DNA from 3 places in the Phyllobacterium sp. LjRoot231 genome. Region 2 is predicted to be linked to each of the others. Evidence: predicted binding sites of a transcription regulator. Region 2 holds the regulator's gene; each other region holds the start of a gene.

Region 1 (4,160 bases), 3.3 Mb from region 2:
CTCTCGCCAACGCTGGCAACGGCAATGATTTCGTCAACGGCACCGCCACCACGCTCGCCAGTATCATCAATGGCGGCGATGGCAGCGACCAGCTCTATGGCGGTTCCGGCGCCGATACGCTCAATGGCGGCAACGGCAATGACTTTCTTGAAGGCGGCGGCGGGCTCGACATTCTGAATGGCGGCGCGGACGAGGATACGGTCAGCTACGAGCGCAATGCGCCCACCGCGATCGGTGTCGCCTTGACGCTCGGCAATAATGGCGCGCTGACCACGGCGACGGTCAATGGCGTTGCCGCCGATACGGTGCAGAACATCGAAAACGTCGTCGGCAGCAATTCCAACGACACGGTCAACGGCAATGGGCTCGCCAACAAGCTGATGGGCCTTGCCGGCGCCGACGTTCTCAACGGTGCGGCCGGCAATGACTGGATCGAGGGCGGCATGGGCGCCGATACGCTGAATGGCGGCGCCGGCACCGATACGCTCGCCTATGAAGTCTCGGCCGGGGGCGTCACCATCAATCTGAACCCCAATGGCACCTATATCACCACGGCGACCCTGCGCACAACGATATCGTATACGGCAATGGCGGCAATGATATCCTCAATGGCGGGGGAGGGGATGACATCCTCAATGGCGGAATTGGGGATGACACCATTGCCGGGAATGACGGCAATGACACAATGGATGGCGGTGACGGCGTTGATACGCTGGATTATTCTGCAGCGCCTTTCCAAGTGAACATCTGGATGAATCCCGGACCTGGACAAGCACCCGGCGGCTATGCGTTGGGCGATACGATCCAGAACTTTGAGAATATTCTCGGAAGCGCTTCCAATGACTTCCTCTTTGGCACCGACGGCCCTAACCGCATGGAGGCTGGCAATGGTGACGACACCATCGACGGGCGAAGTGGCGATGACATCATCCTCGCTGGCAACGGTAACGACACTCTGGACAGAGGGATTGGCAATGACACGATCAATGGAGGAGCAGGCAATGATAATATTGTAGGCGCTTCGGGTAATGATACCGTTATTGGAGGTCTGGGCGCCGACACCATGGACAGTAGTACTGGATCAACCCAATTTGTCTACAACGACTCCGCTAACTTCAGGGCTGAATATAATGGCGACACGATCAACTTTTTTAAGCATGGAGTGGACAAGATCGATGTTAGCGCCATCACGAACGTCACTGGCGCGAATGTGAGTATTTCGGCGCAGGGGGGAAAGGATTACCACGTTTTTTTCCTGAGTGATGATTTCAGTGGAACCTATTTCTTGGACGTGCATCTGAACGACGCAACAGCTCAGCTGACATTGAGCGATTTCATACTCTGATCGCACGGGCGCAACGCAAAGAAGCATGAGGTCTGCCTCATGCTTCTTCTTCGACGGTGACGCCTAAACCTTCCTCACAATCACGCTGCCCACCGAATACCCTGCTCCGAACGAGCAGATGACGCCGAGGCTGCCGGGGGCGAGGTCGTCGGAATATTTCGAGAAGGCGATGATCGAGCCTGCCGAGGAGGTATTGGCATAGTCCTGCAGGATATTCGGCTGTTCGCCAGGCTCCGGCTCGCGGCCGAGCACCTTGACGCCGATCAGATCGTTCATGCCCTTGTTGGCCTGGTGCAACCAGAGCCGCGACAGGTGGGCGGGCGCGATATTCTCGTCGGCAAGGTGGGTTAGGATCAGGTCGGAGACGATCGGCACCACCTGCTTGAACACCTTGCGGCCTTCCTGCCGGAACAGCATGTCGCGGCGGTCGGTCATGTGGCCTTCGCGCGTTCGGCGCAGGAAGCCATTATTGTTGCGGATATTGTTGGAAAACCGGGTGAGACAGCGGGTCGAGACGATCTCGAAACGGTCTTTCGCCGTTGCCAGATCGTCGCGCTCGAGCAGCACGGCGGTGCAGACATCGCCGAAGATGAAATGGCAGTCGCGGTCGCGCCATTCGAGATGCGCCGAGCAGATCTCCGGGTTGACCATGAGGATGGCGCGGGCCGAGCCCGAGCGGATCATGTCGGCCGCCGCCTGAATGCCGAAGGTCGCCGAGGAACAGGCGACATTCATGTCGAAGCCAAAGCCTTCGATGCCAAGCGCCTGCTGCACTTCGATGGCGATGGCCGGATAGGGACGCTCATGATTGGAGGCAGCGCAGATGACCGCATCGACCTCCGAAGTATCCCGGCCGGCTTTGGTGAGCGCAAGACTGGCGGCATGCACGGCCATCTGCGCCATGACAGACAGATCCTCATCGCTGCGCTCGGGGAGGACAGGATGCATGATGTCCGGATCGAGAATGCCGGATTTGTTGAGGACGTAGCGGCTTTCGATGCCGGAAGCGCGGACGATGAATTCCTCATTGGACATGGTCACCGGCGCGCGGGTGCCAGCGGCGATCTCGTCGGCGTAGAGCTCGTTCTGCCTTGTGGCATAGGTGTTGAACGCCTCGACCAGCTCGGCATTGCTGATGGACTGTTCCGGCGTGAAAACGCCCGTACCGCTGATGACAACTTTATGCATGGCGCTTCCAGAATTTTGTGTCTTCGAAAAGCGATAGAGATTCCCTGCGTTTCGCGCAAGTTGTCCATGCTGTCATCAAGGGTTCACGCGAGGGTCATAGCCTTTCCTCGTTAACCATTTGGGGATCTGGTCATGACGGTAAGTAACGCAACTGATGCCAGTCTGCGCAGTGCTGAGCATCCGCTCGACAAACCAAGTAGTCTCGGCCGGTGGCCCAATTATGCGGTGGTGGCCATCCTCCTCGCCGGGCTTTTCTATGTCGGTTATTCCCTCACCCAGGAATTGACCAGTTCAGTCGCCGTGCCATGGATACTTCTCGGCCTGGCGCTGCTGATCGCGCTCGGCTTCGAATTCGTCAACGGCTTTCACGATACGGCAAATGCTGTGGCGACGGTGATCTATACCAATTCGCTGCCAGCCGAACTTGCCGTCATCTGGTCCGGTTTCTTCAATTTCCTCGGTGTGATGACGGCGAGCGGCGCGGTTGCCTTCGGCATCATATCGCTGCTGCCGGTGGAACTGATCATGCAGGTTGGGTCGAGCGCCGGCCTTGCCATGGTCTTTTCTCTGCTGATTGCCGCAATCCTGTGGAACCTTGGCACCTGGTATCTGGGCATTCCGTCCTCAAGTTCGCACACGCTTGTCGGGTCGATCGTCGGTGTGGGCCTCGCCAACCAGTTCCTCGCTCCAGCGGGCACAGTGACGAGCGGTGTCGACTGGTCCAAGGCGAGCGAAGTCGGCATGTCCCTTTTGATATCGCCGCTGGTCGGCTTTGGCGTCGCGGCGCTGCTTTTGCTGGTGATGAAGGTTCTCGTCAGGAGCAAGGCGCTTTATGAAGCGCCGAAGGGCAATACGCCGCCGCCCTTATGGATACGCGCCCTGCTCATCTTCACCTGCACCGGTGTCTCCTTTGCCCACGGCTCGAACGACGGCCAAAAGGGCATGGGATTGATCATGCTGATCCTGATCGGCGTCGTCCCGACCGCTTTTGCCCTGAACCGCACGCCGGACATCAATTACCTCGAGGCCTATAAGGCCGCTTCCACTGCGGCGAGCACGACGCTGCACAGTTATGCCAAACCGGAGGTCGCCGTGACCGATGCCCGGGCAGTGGTCAACAATGCGGTGCGCACCAAAACCTGGAGCGACGACATGACGGCCGCATTGCCGCGCTTTATCGACGACACCAGTGCGTCGATCTCTCCCTACGGTTCGGTCGCCAATGTCCCTAACGGCATGGTCAGCAACACGCGCAATGACATGTACCTGATCGGTGAAGCACTGAAACTGGTCGAGAAGCAGAAGCCGCTGCCCCTGCAGGAAGCGGAACTTGCGACGATCAAGTCCTATCACAAGGCCATCGACAACGCGACGAAGTTCATCCCGACATGGGTGAAGGTCGCCGTGGCTCTGGCTCTCGGTCTTGGCACCATGGTCGGCTGGAAACGCATCGTCGTCACGGTGGGCGAAAAGATCGGCAAGACACACCTGACCTATGGGCAGGGTGCATCGGCGGAATTGGTGGCGATGGGAACTATCTTCACCGCCGACAGTCTTGGCCTGCCCGTGAGCACCACGCATATCCTGTCGTCGGGCGTTGCCGGAACGATGGTCGCCAATGGTTCAG
Region 2 (4,160 bases):
CGGCGGTGGTAACGGGTCGGGAAAGGCTCTAATTATGAACCTGATGACGGAACGAAATCTCGAAAAAGCGGTAAATGACAAAATGAGCGCTCAGGGAAACGCGATCAAGATGCAGGGCAAGGACGTCACCGTGCACTATGGTGACAAGCAGGCGCTGTTCGGTGTCAGCCTCGATGTGCCGGAGAAGATGGTAACGGCTTTGATCGGTCCCTCGGGCTGCGGCAAGTCCACTTTCCTGCGCAGCCTCAACCGCATGAATGACACGATCGAAGGCTGCAAGATCGGCGGCATGATCACGCTCGACGATGAGGATATCTACAATCCGAAGATCGATGTGGTGGAACTGCGTGCCCGTGTCGGCATGGTATTCCAGAAGCCCAATCCCTTCCCGAAGTCGATTTTCGAAAACGTGGCGTACGGACCGCGTATTCACGGTCTTGCCAAGAACCGCCAGCAACTCGAGGAAATCGTCGAGAAGAGCCTGCGCCGCGCCAGTCTGTTCGAAGAGGTGAAGGATCGCCTGCACGAAGCGGGTACCGGTCTCTCTGGCGGCCAGCAGCAGCGCCTGTGCATTGCGCGCGCCATCGCTGTCAGCCCGGAAGTCATCCTGATGGATGAGCCGTGCTCGGCACTCGATCCGATCGCCACCGCCAAGGTGGAGGAGCTGATCGACGAATTGCGCGAGAATTATACGATCGTCATCGTTACGCACTCGATGCAGCAGGCGGCGCGCGTATCGCAGCGTACGGCCATGTTCCATCTCGGCAATCTCGTTGAAGTTGGTGATACGGAAATGATGTTCACCAGCCCGACGGAAAAGCGCACACAAGACTACATCACCGGACGCTTCGGCTGATCCCGGGAAAGAGGTTGATACCATGACCGAACAGACAGCACAGCACACCGTCCGTTCCTACGACGACGAACTGAAATTCCTGACGCACAAGATCGCCGAGATGGGCGGGCATGCGGAGCGCATGGTCGAGCAGGCTGTCGCTGCCATGGTCAATTCCGACAACGCCCTGGCACAGCGGGTGATCTCGGACGATTTGATCCTCGATGCCGGTCAGCGCGAGATTGACGAAAAGGCGATTACCATCATCGGCAAGCGCCAGCCTATGGCGATCGATCTGCGTGAAGTCATCGGCACAATCCGCATTTCATCGGATCTCGAACGCATCGGCGACCTTGGCAAGAACATCGCAAAACGCGTCGTTGCGGTTACCGATACAAGGCAGACGCTCTCGGTCTATCGCGGATTGCAAACCATCGCTGAACTGGCGCTGACGCAACTCAAGGATGTTCTCGATGCCTACGCCACACGTTCGGTCGCTCAGGTCAATATCGTACGCGAGCGCGATGACGAGATCGACGCGCTCTATACGTCATTGTTCCGCGAACTCCTGACCTACATGATGGAAGATCCGCGCAACATTTCGGCCTGCACGCATCTTCTTTTCTGTGCAAAGAACATCGAACGCATCGGCGACCATGCGACGAACATAGCAGAGACAGTCTATTATATCGTGACGGGAACGCAGCTTCCGGCAGAGCGCCCGAAGGAAGATCAATCCCACACGATCGTGGTGGATGAACATCTCGCATCCTAAGTTTTCAAAGGTAGAAAATGGCTATAGCTCCCAAAATCACTGTTGTGGAAGACGAGGAAGCCTTGAGCGTCCTCCTCAGGTACAATCTTGAAGCTGAAGGCTATGCAGTCGAGACCATCGCACGCGGTGACGAAGCGGAAATAGCCTTGCGCGAGAAGGTGCCGGATCTGTTGATCCTGGACTGGATGCTGCCAGGCCTTTCCGGCATCGAATTGTGCCGGCGGCTGAGAGCCAGGCGCGAAACGGAAATCCTGCCGATCATCATGCTGACGGCACGCGGCGAGGAAAGCGAGCGGGTGCGCGGTCTGGCAACCGGCGCGGATGATTACATGGTCAAGCCGTTCTCGACACCGGAGCTGCTTGCACGCATCAAATCCATGTTGCGCCGGGTCAACCCGAGCCTGCTGTCGCACGTGCTAAGCTTTGGCGACCTCAAGCTCGACCGCGAGCAACACCGTGTCTACCGCAAGGAACGCGAGCTGAAGCTTGGACCGACGGAATTTCGCCTCCTGGAATTCCTGATGCAGTCACCGGGCCGTGTCTTCTCGCGCGGGCAATTGCTCGACAATGTCTGGGGCGCGGATATCTATGTCGATGACCGCACTGTCGACGTTCATGTCGGACGGTTGCGCAAGGCCATCAATATCGGCCGCTCCATCGATCCGATCCGCACCGTGCGCGGCGCAGGATATTCATTCGGCTAATTTATTTGAGGCACGACGGAAGTGACACCTCCCGCGATCGGTTACTGCGTATAACGTCCGATTGGACGCACAGAGGGCGCAGTAACACTTCGATGGCATCATGATGCCATGCTGACGCATTATCATCAGCGACACTCTCAGCAAGTGGAAACAGCGACGACCGATATGGTTCTCGAGAGTTGGAGGATTTGACGATCATGGCAAGCAAGAGCGCCGACTTTCAGGATTGCGTTCATTTGCCACCAGGTTGGCCGAACGCCCGAGCATCCGCCTTTTGATCCTCGCCGGTATGATTTTCGTTGGAACAATTGGAAGAGTCGTGGGTTGAAAGGGCATGGAGAGGGAAAAACCCGAAGGAGGAAAATATGCCCAGCAATGAAAAAACACGTGGTGGTTCATCGGAAAAGCAATCGAAAGCGGATCAGCAGAGCCACAAGAACATGCCCGGCCAGCAACAGCAGGAAGGGATGAAAAGGACTCAGCAAGGGTCCGGTTCGACGCGTGGCGGAACAAGCGAGCAGCCTGCAAAAGCTGGTCAGCAGAGCCACAAGAACAAATGATCCAAAAAAGCCCGTCACTTCGTGGCGGGCTCTTCTTCACTCTCTTTGCCGTTCCCATGGCGGGATGAACCTTCCATCAAGATATTCATCCAGGCAACCCGAATAAACAGGGATCGCGAGGTCCGCCGATTTGAGGAATACAAATGCCCAGCCTGCCTGACTGCCGTCCTGTTGGCAGATTTTGATCTGCGGTAATTTCCAAGAAACGCTGCATCGCTCAGGCCGTGGGCATGAAGCGGGAAACCTTTCTTCAGTGTGCCGAAGGCGAATATTCTCATCGGAAGCCCGCAACGAATTCGCCAGGGCCTGTCAGGGCGGCTATTGAGGACGAGCGGCATGAAACTCAAGGCGCTCGCCCTTAATGGCACGTTGAAAAGCGATGGAAAATCTTCGACTTAGACAAAATTTGTCCTAGACGACCTCGTCGGAAGGCTTGGGCGTGTTCTCGTTGGCCGGATCGCGAAGAACTTGGCCAGGCTCGTCAAGCCGGGTAATCACACCTTTTTCCATGCGGAAGACGCCGTGATGTCCACCTTGCCGGGCGAAATCGGTTTCGAGATCGCCCCACGAGCCAAGAAAATTGCCGCAGGAACTGCAATGTATCGGTGAACTCGATTTTACGTCTGCAGGTATGTCCAGATAGATTGTACCACAGTTTGCGCATTCCAATTTGTGGTCCAGCCTTTGGCCCATCCGAGTACCCTTCTGCATTATTCAAGCAAGAACAGTACGCCGTTTACGGATAAGCGCAATTGTATGTCTATCAGCGGACACGCCGTCAGGAGCGGCCAAATTCCTTCCTCAATTCGTCCAATACTCTCTTTTGTTTTTCCGGCAGGTTGCGACCTGCGCGGTTGATATAGAAAGTCAGCATCGACATGGCGGACCGGAATGGACTGGATTTGCGCCGGTCGGAGTGTTCCGCGGACCGCTTCAGCGAGACGGCAATCTTGTGCGGGTCGTGCTGTTCGAAGACATGAGCCTCAAGGTCTAGCGCGTCACTGTGCTCGGTGACCTCCTGGGACCATTTTTCTTTTGGCTTGTCGGCCATTTTGAAACCTCCAATGATCGTTCATTCGAACGTTACTTTCTTCGGATCGAACGCCCCATGATCCTGGATCGCTGCGACATCCGATATCGGCTCTTCATAGGCCCACATGGCATCCTTCGCCGACTCTCCTTGGCCTCTGACCCGCCAATAGGATGCGGTTCCCTTCCAAGGGCATTTCGTGCTGGTATCGGTTTTTTCCAGATGGACGAAATAGATGTCATCGAAGGGGATATAG
Region 3 (4,160 bases), 1.2 Mb from region 2:
CGCCAAGGGCAGCTATCTTGATGAAGTCATTCTCGATGACAAAGGCGGCAGCATGTTCGTCTGCTCGGATACGGATTTTTGTGAAGACCGTCAGGCAGAGGGCCATCGCGGTCTTCTTTCGGCCAATCCTGCGGAGGCAGCAGAATGAACGATACACCACTCCTGAAAGTCAACGCTCTGTCGAAGTTCTACGGAAGCCGCATTGGCTGCCAGAACGTTTCCTTCGAGCTGTGGCCAGGCGAAGTTCTCGCCGTTGTCGGTGAATCTGGGTCAGGCAAGACGACACTGCTGGATTGCCTGGCGACGCGCTTGGCGCCTTCCACCGGCTCGGTCGAATACCGGATGCGCGACGGGCAATTTCGCGATCTCTACCGCATGAGCGAGGCCGAGCGGCGCTTTCTGATGCGGACCGACTGGGGTTTCGTTCATCAAAATCCGGCCGATGGATTGCGCATGACTGTTTCCGCTGGAGCCAATGTTGGCGAACGGCTGATGGCCGTGGGCGACAGGCATTATGGCAAGATTCGCGCGACTGCTACCGATTGGCTGGGTCGCGTCGAGATTGCCGCCGACCGCATCGACGATCAGCCGCGTGCCTTTTCCGGCGGCATGCGCCAGCGGCTGCAAATCGCCCGCAACCTCGTCACCAACCCGCGGCTCGTGTTCATGGATGAGCCCACAGGTGGTCTTGATGTGTCGGTCCAGGCAAGACTACTCGATCTTCTGCGCGGTCTCGTCAGCGATCTCGGTCTGGCGGCCATCGTCGTCACCCATGATCTTGCGGTGGCGCGTCTGCTCTCGCACCGGATGATGGTGATGAAGGATGGCCATATTGTCGAGACAGGGCTTACCGATCGCGTTCTTGATGATCCGCAGGCGCCTTACACCCAGCTTCTCGTTTCCTCCATCCTGCAAGTCTAGGAGAAAATCATGCCGACACCTCTCGTTGTTTCCGATGTCGCCAAGAGCTTCACCATGCATTTGCGCGATGGTATCCGTCTGCCTGTCGTGGCAAATGTCTCCTTCTCCATTAAAGCGGGCGAATGCGCCGTGCTTGGAGGGCCTTCCGGGGCGGGCAAGAGCTCGATCCTGAAGATGGTCTACGGCAACTACGCCGTGGATCGCGGTCAGATCATCGTGCCCTACCGCGACCGGCTTATTGACGTTGCCGCCGCCGATCCGCGCACGATGCTCGGCATTCGCCGCGACATGATCGGCTATGTGAGCCAGTTTCTGCGTACAGTACCGCGCGTTTCGGCACTGGATGTTGTTGCCGAACCCCTCATTGCGCGGGGCATCGACCGCACAGACGCACGGGCTAAGGCCGGTTCGCTGCTTGCAGGGCTCAATTTGCCTGAACGGCTGTGGTCATTGCCGCCCGCGACGTTCTCGGGCGGCGAACAGCAGCGTGTCAATATTGCCCGCGGCTTCATCACAGATCATCCGATCCTGCTTCTCGACGAACCAACCGCGTCGCTTGATGCCAAGAACCGCGATGTAGTGGTGTCGATGATCCAGCAGAAGAAGGAGGCGGGCATCGCCATGCTCGGCATCTTCCACGATCAGGATGTACGGGAAGCCGTCGCCGACAGGATCATCGATGTCACGGCATTTTCTGTACCGAATGGCGTAGCGGCCTAAGTTCACCACTGGCTATTCGATTTTTTAAACCACCGGTTTTCGGGAGCGGATCACGCAAATTTGTGTGCCGCTCCCGTTATCATTTGCACCCTCCAGATAGGGTTTTCCGTGGATAACACACGGCCTGAGAATACGATCCGCAGTTGTCACGTAACTGAAATGAAAATGCCATCGCAGGTTCACACAATCCCTCTAGGACGGATCAACGGCCAAAAGGGATCGACGAATGCTGAAGATTGAAAACGTGACGCGGCGCTTTGGCAGCAATATCGCCATCGACAACGTCAATGTTGAAATTCCGCAAGGCCAGATGGTTGGCATTATTGGCCGATCGGGCGCAGGAAAATCTACGTTACTGCGTATGATCAATCGGCTTATTGATCCTTCCGAGGGCTCGATTCTGTTCGAGGGAACCGATGTCGCCAAGCTGCGCGGGTCGCACTTGCGCAATTGGCAGCGCGATTGCGCGATGATCTTCCAGCAGTTCAACCTCGTGCCGCGTCTCGATGTTCTTACCAATGTGCTTCTTGGCCGTCTAAACCATCGTTCGACGATTAAAAGTCTTCTCGGCATCTTCTCCAATGACGAACGTGCCATGGCGGTCGCCGCTCTTGATCGGCTGGATATCGCCAAGACGGCCCTCCAGAGAGCCGGCACATTGTCTGGAGGCCAGCAGCAGCGCGTCGCCATAGCTCGCGCGCTGATGCAGAACCCCAAAGTCATTCTTGCTGATGAGCCTATCGCTTCGCTTGATCCGCGCAATGCGCAGGTCGTCATGGAGTCGCTGCGCGACATCAATGAGAAGGAAGGCCTGACCGTTATCACCAATCTGCATACGCTCGATACTGCCCGGCATTTTTGCAGCCGAATCATCGGCATGCAGGGCGGCAAGATCGTCTTCGATGGCGGTCCGGATGATCTGACTGAACTAGCCGCCCGCCGCATTTACGGTGCGGACGGCCTCAAGGATGCGTTTTCAGAAGCCATTACATCGACGAGTATCGTACGCGGTCCGCAGAAGCCAATCCCGGAGTTGGAGGCCATTCTGGCCGCGCGTTGAGCGTAAAGAGATCGTCTCGCCCACGTTACGGGCTCATACGAAACCGATCACAAACTCATTGGACGTTTGACAGGAGAGAACCATGTTGTTCAAAAAAGCCCTTCTCGGTGCTATCGCGCTCAGCGCGATGTTCACTGGTACAATGGCCCGCGCTGAAGACCTCAAGGAATTCCGCATTGGCATCCTCGGCGGCGAAAACGAAACCGACCGCTTGCGCAATTTCGGCTGCCTTGCGGATCACCTCAAGCAAACCTTTGGTTTTGAAAAGGTTTCGCTGTTTCCCGCAGCTGACTATGATGGCGTGATCCAGGGCCTCCTCGGCGGTACGCTCGACTTCGCCGAACTCGGTGCTTCCGGCTACGCTGCGGTCTACATCAAGGACCCGAAGGCCGTTACACCAATTCTCACCACCCAGCAGACTGACGGCTCGACCGGCTACTATTCCATTGGTCTCGCCCGTAAGGATTCTGGCATCAAGACGATCGCCGACGCCAAGGGCAAGATCCTCGGTTACGCCGATCCGGATTCAACCTCCGGTTACCTCGTTCCGTTGACCCAGATCCCCAAGACCACTGGCATGCCGAACGACAAGTTCTTTGCCAAGACACAGTTCAATGGCGGTCATGAGAACAATCTACTGGCCGCTTATGACGGCAAAGTCGACGTTGCTGTAGACGATTCCTCGGGTCTCGGCGATTTCAAGGATGGCTACACCTCCGGTACGTTCCGCAAGGAAGTCGATAAGGGCGCCGTTGATCCGAGCCTGCTGGTCGAAGTATGGCGTTCGCCGCTCATTCCGAATGGCCCGCTGGTTGTTCGCAATGGTATCGGCGATGAATGGCATGCCAAACTCGCCGATTTCTTCCTGAAATTGCCAACCACCGACAAGAAGTGCTTCGAAGCTGTCGAAGGCGGTGACTTCAAGGGTTACCATCCTGTGAAGCCCGAGTTTTACAATGCGGTCATCGATATCCGCAAGAACGCAATCGGCGGCTAAGGCTGGCGATCATCACGGGGTGGCTGGTGACGGCCACCCCTTTTTTGTGCGTACCATGCGGATCAACTCATGACGTTTGCTGACACTCAGCCGCAACTACAAAGTTCGCACGACATAGCCGAGTCGTGGCGAAAGGTCGTGGCACGTCGCCGGATGTATACGGGCCTCGGACTGCTCGTGCTGTTCATCGGGTTCGTGGGCTCCGTCCGTTTTGCCGATGAAAGCAATGCCGGCCATTTCTTCGATCGTCTCCCCCACCTCTTCGATTTTCTCAGCTGGCTCGTACCCAAGGACTGGAGCGATGTGTGGCGGGCACTCTTCGATATCGCAAGCCCCAACGACAAGGGCGGTCAGGAGTTCAATTTTGATCTAGGGCGGGTCTATATCTGGGGCGATTTCTATATTCCCGAGTATTTCGAGCTGATGATCATTACGTTCAACGTGGCGCTGGTTTCGACCATT

The links. The regulator PhoB, encoded in region 2, activates phosphate uptake and scavenging genes when phosphate is short. The targets are predictions, from matches to a motif close to TGTCATNNANCTGTCAT.
Region 1: ACSQ3H_RS22585 (inorganic phosphate transporter) is a predicted target of PhoB. The motif match lies at 2,604-2,620, and genes of this name have one in related genera.
Region 3: phnC (phosphonate ABC transporter ATP-binding protein) is a predicted target of PhoB. The motif match lies at 1,786-1,802, and genes of this name have one in related genera.

What each region holds. Positions count from the first base shown of each region.
Region 1 covers NZ_CAXUQT020000001.1:4,528,420-4,532,579, forward strand. Annotated here, with positions in the region: partial or broken gene ACSQ3H_RS22565 (calcium-binding protein) at 1-476, shown strand, start outside; partial or broken gene ACSQ3H_RS22570 (calcium-binding protein) at 602-679, shown strand; gene ACSQ3H_RS22575 (calcium-binding protein) at 686-1,345, shown strand; gene ACSQ3H_RS22580 (beta-ketoacyl-ACP synthase III) at 1,409-2,533, opposite strand; gene ACSQ3H_RS22585 (inorganic phosphate transporter) at 2,666-4,160, shown strand, end outside.
Region 2 covers NZ_CAXUQT020000001.1:1,185,015-1,189,174, forward strand. Annotated here, with positions in the region: gene pstA (phosphate ABC transporter permease PstA) at 1-12, shown strand, start outside; gene pstB (phosphate ABC transporter ATP-binding protein PstB) at 83-856, shown strand; gene phoU (phosphate signaling complex protein PhoU) at 879-1,610, shown strand; gene phoB (phosphate regulon transcriptional regulator PhoB) at 1,628-2,314, shown strand; gene ACSQ3H_RS05785 (hypothetical protein) at 2,614-2,874, shown strand; gene ACSQ3H_RS05790 (hypothetical protein) at 3,286-3,567, opposite strand; gene ACSQ3H_RS05795 (DUF3175 domain-containing protein) at 3,653-3,925, opposite strand; gene ACSQ3H_RS05800 (DUF427 domain-containing protein) at 3,947-4,160, opposite strand, start outside.
Region 3 covers NZ_CAXUQT020000001.1:2,425,281-2,429,440, forward strand. Annotated here, with positions in the region: gene ACSQ3H_RS11880 (alpha-D-ribose 1-methylphosphonate 5-phosphate C-P-lyase PhnJ) at 1-148, shown strand, start outside; gene phnK (phosphonate C-P lyase system protein PhnK) at 145-921, shown strand; gene phnL (phosphonate C-P lyase system protein PhnL) at 931-1,641, shown strand; gene phnC (phosphonate ABC transporter ATP-binding protein) at 1,868-2,701, shown strand; gene phnD (phosphonate ABC transporter substrate-binding protein) at 2,787-3,698, shown strand; gene phnE (phosphonate ABC transporter, permease protein PhnE) at 3,768-4,160, shown strand, end outside.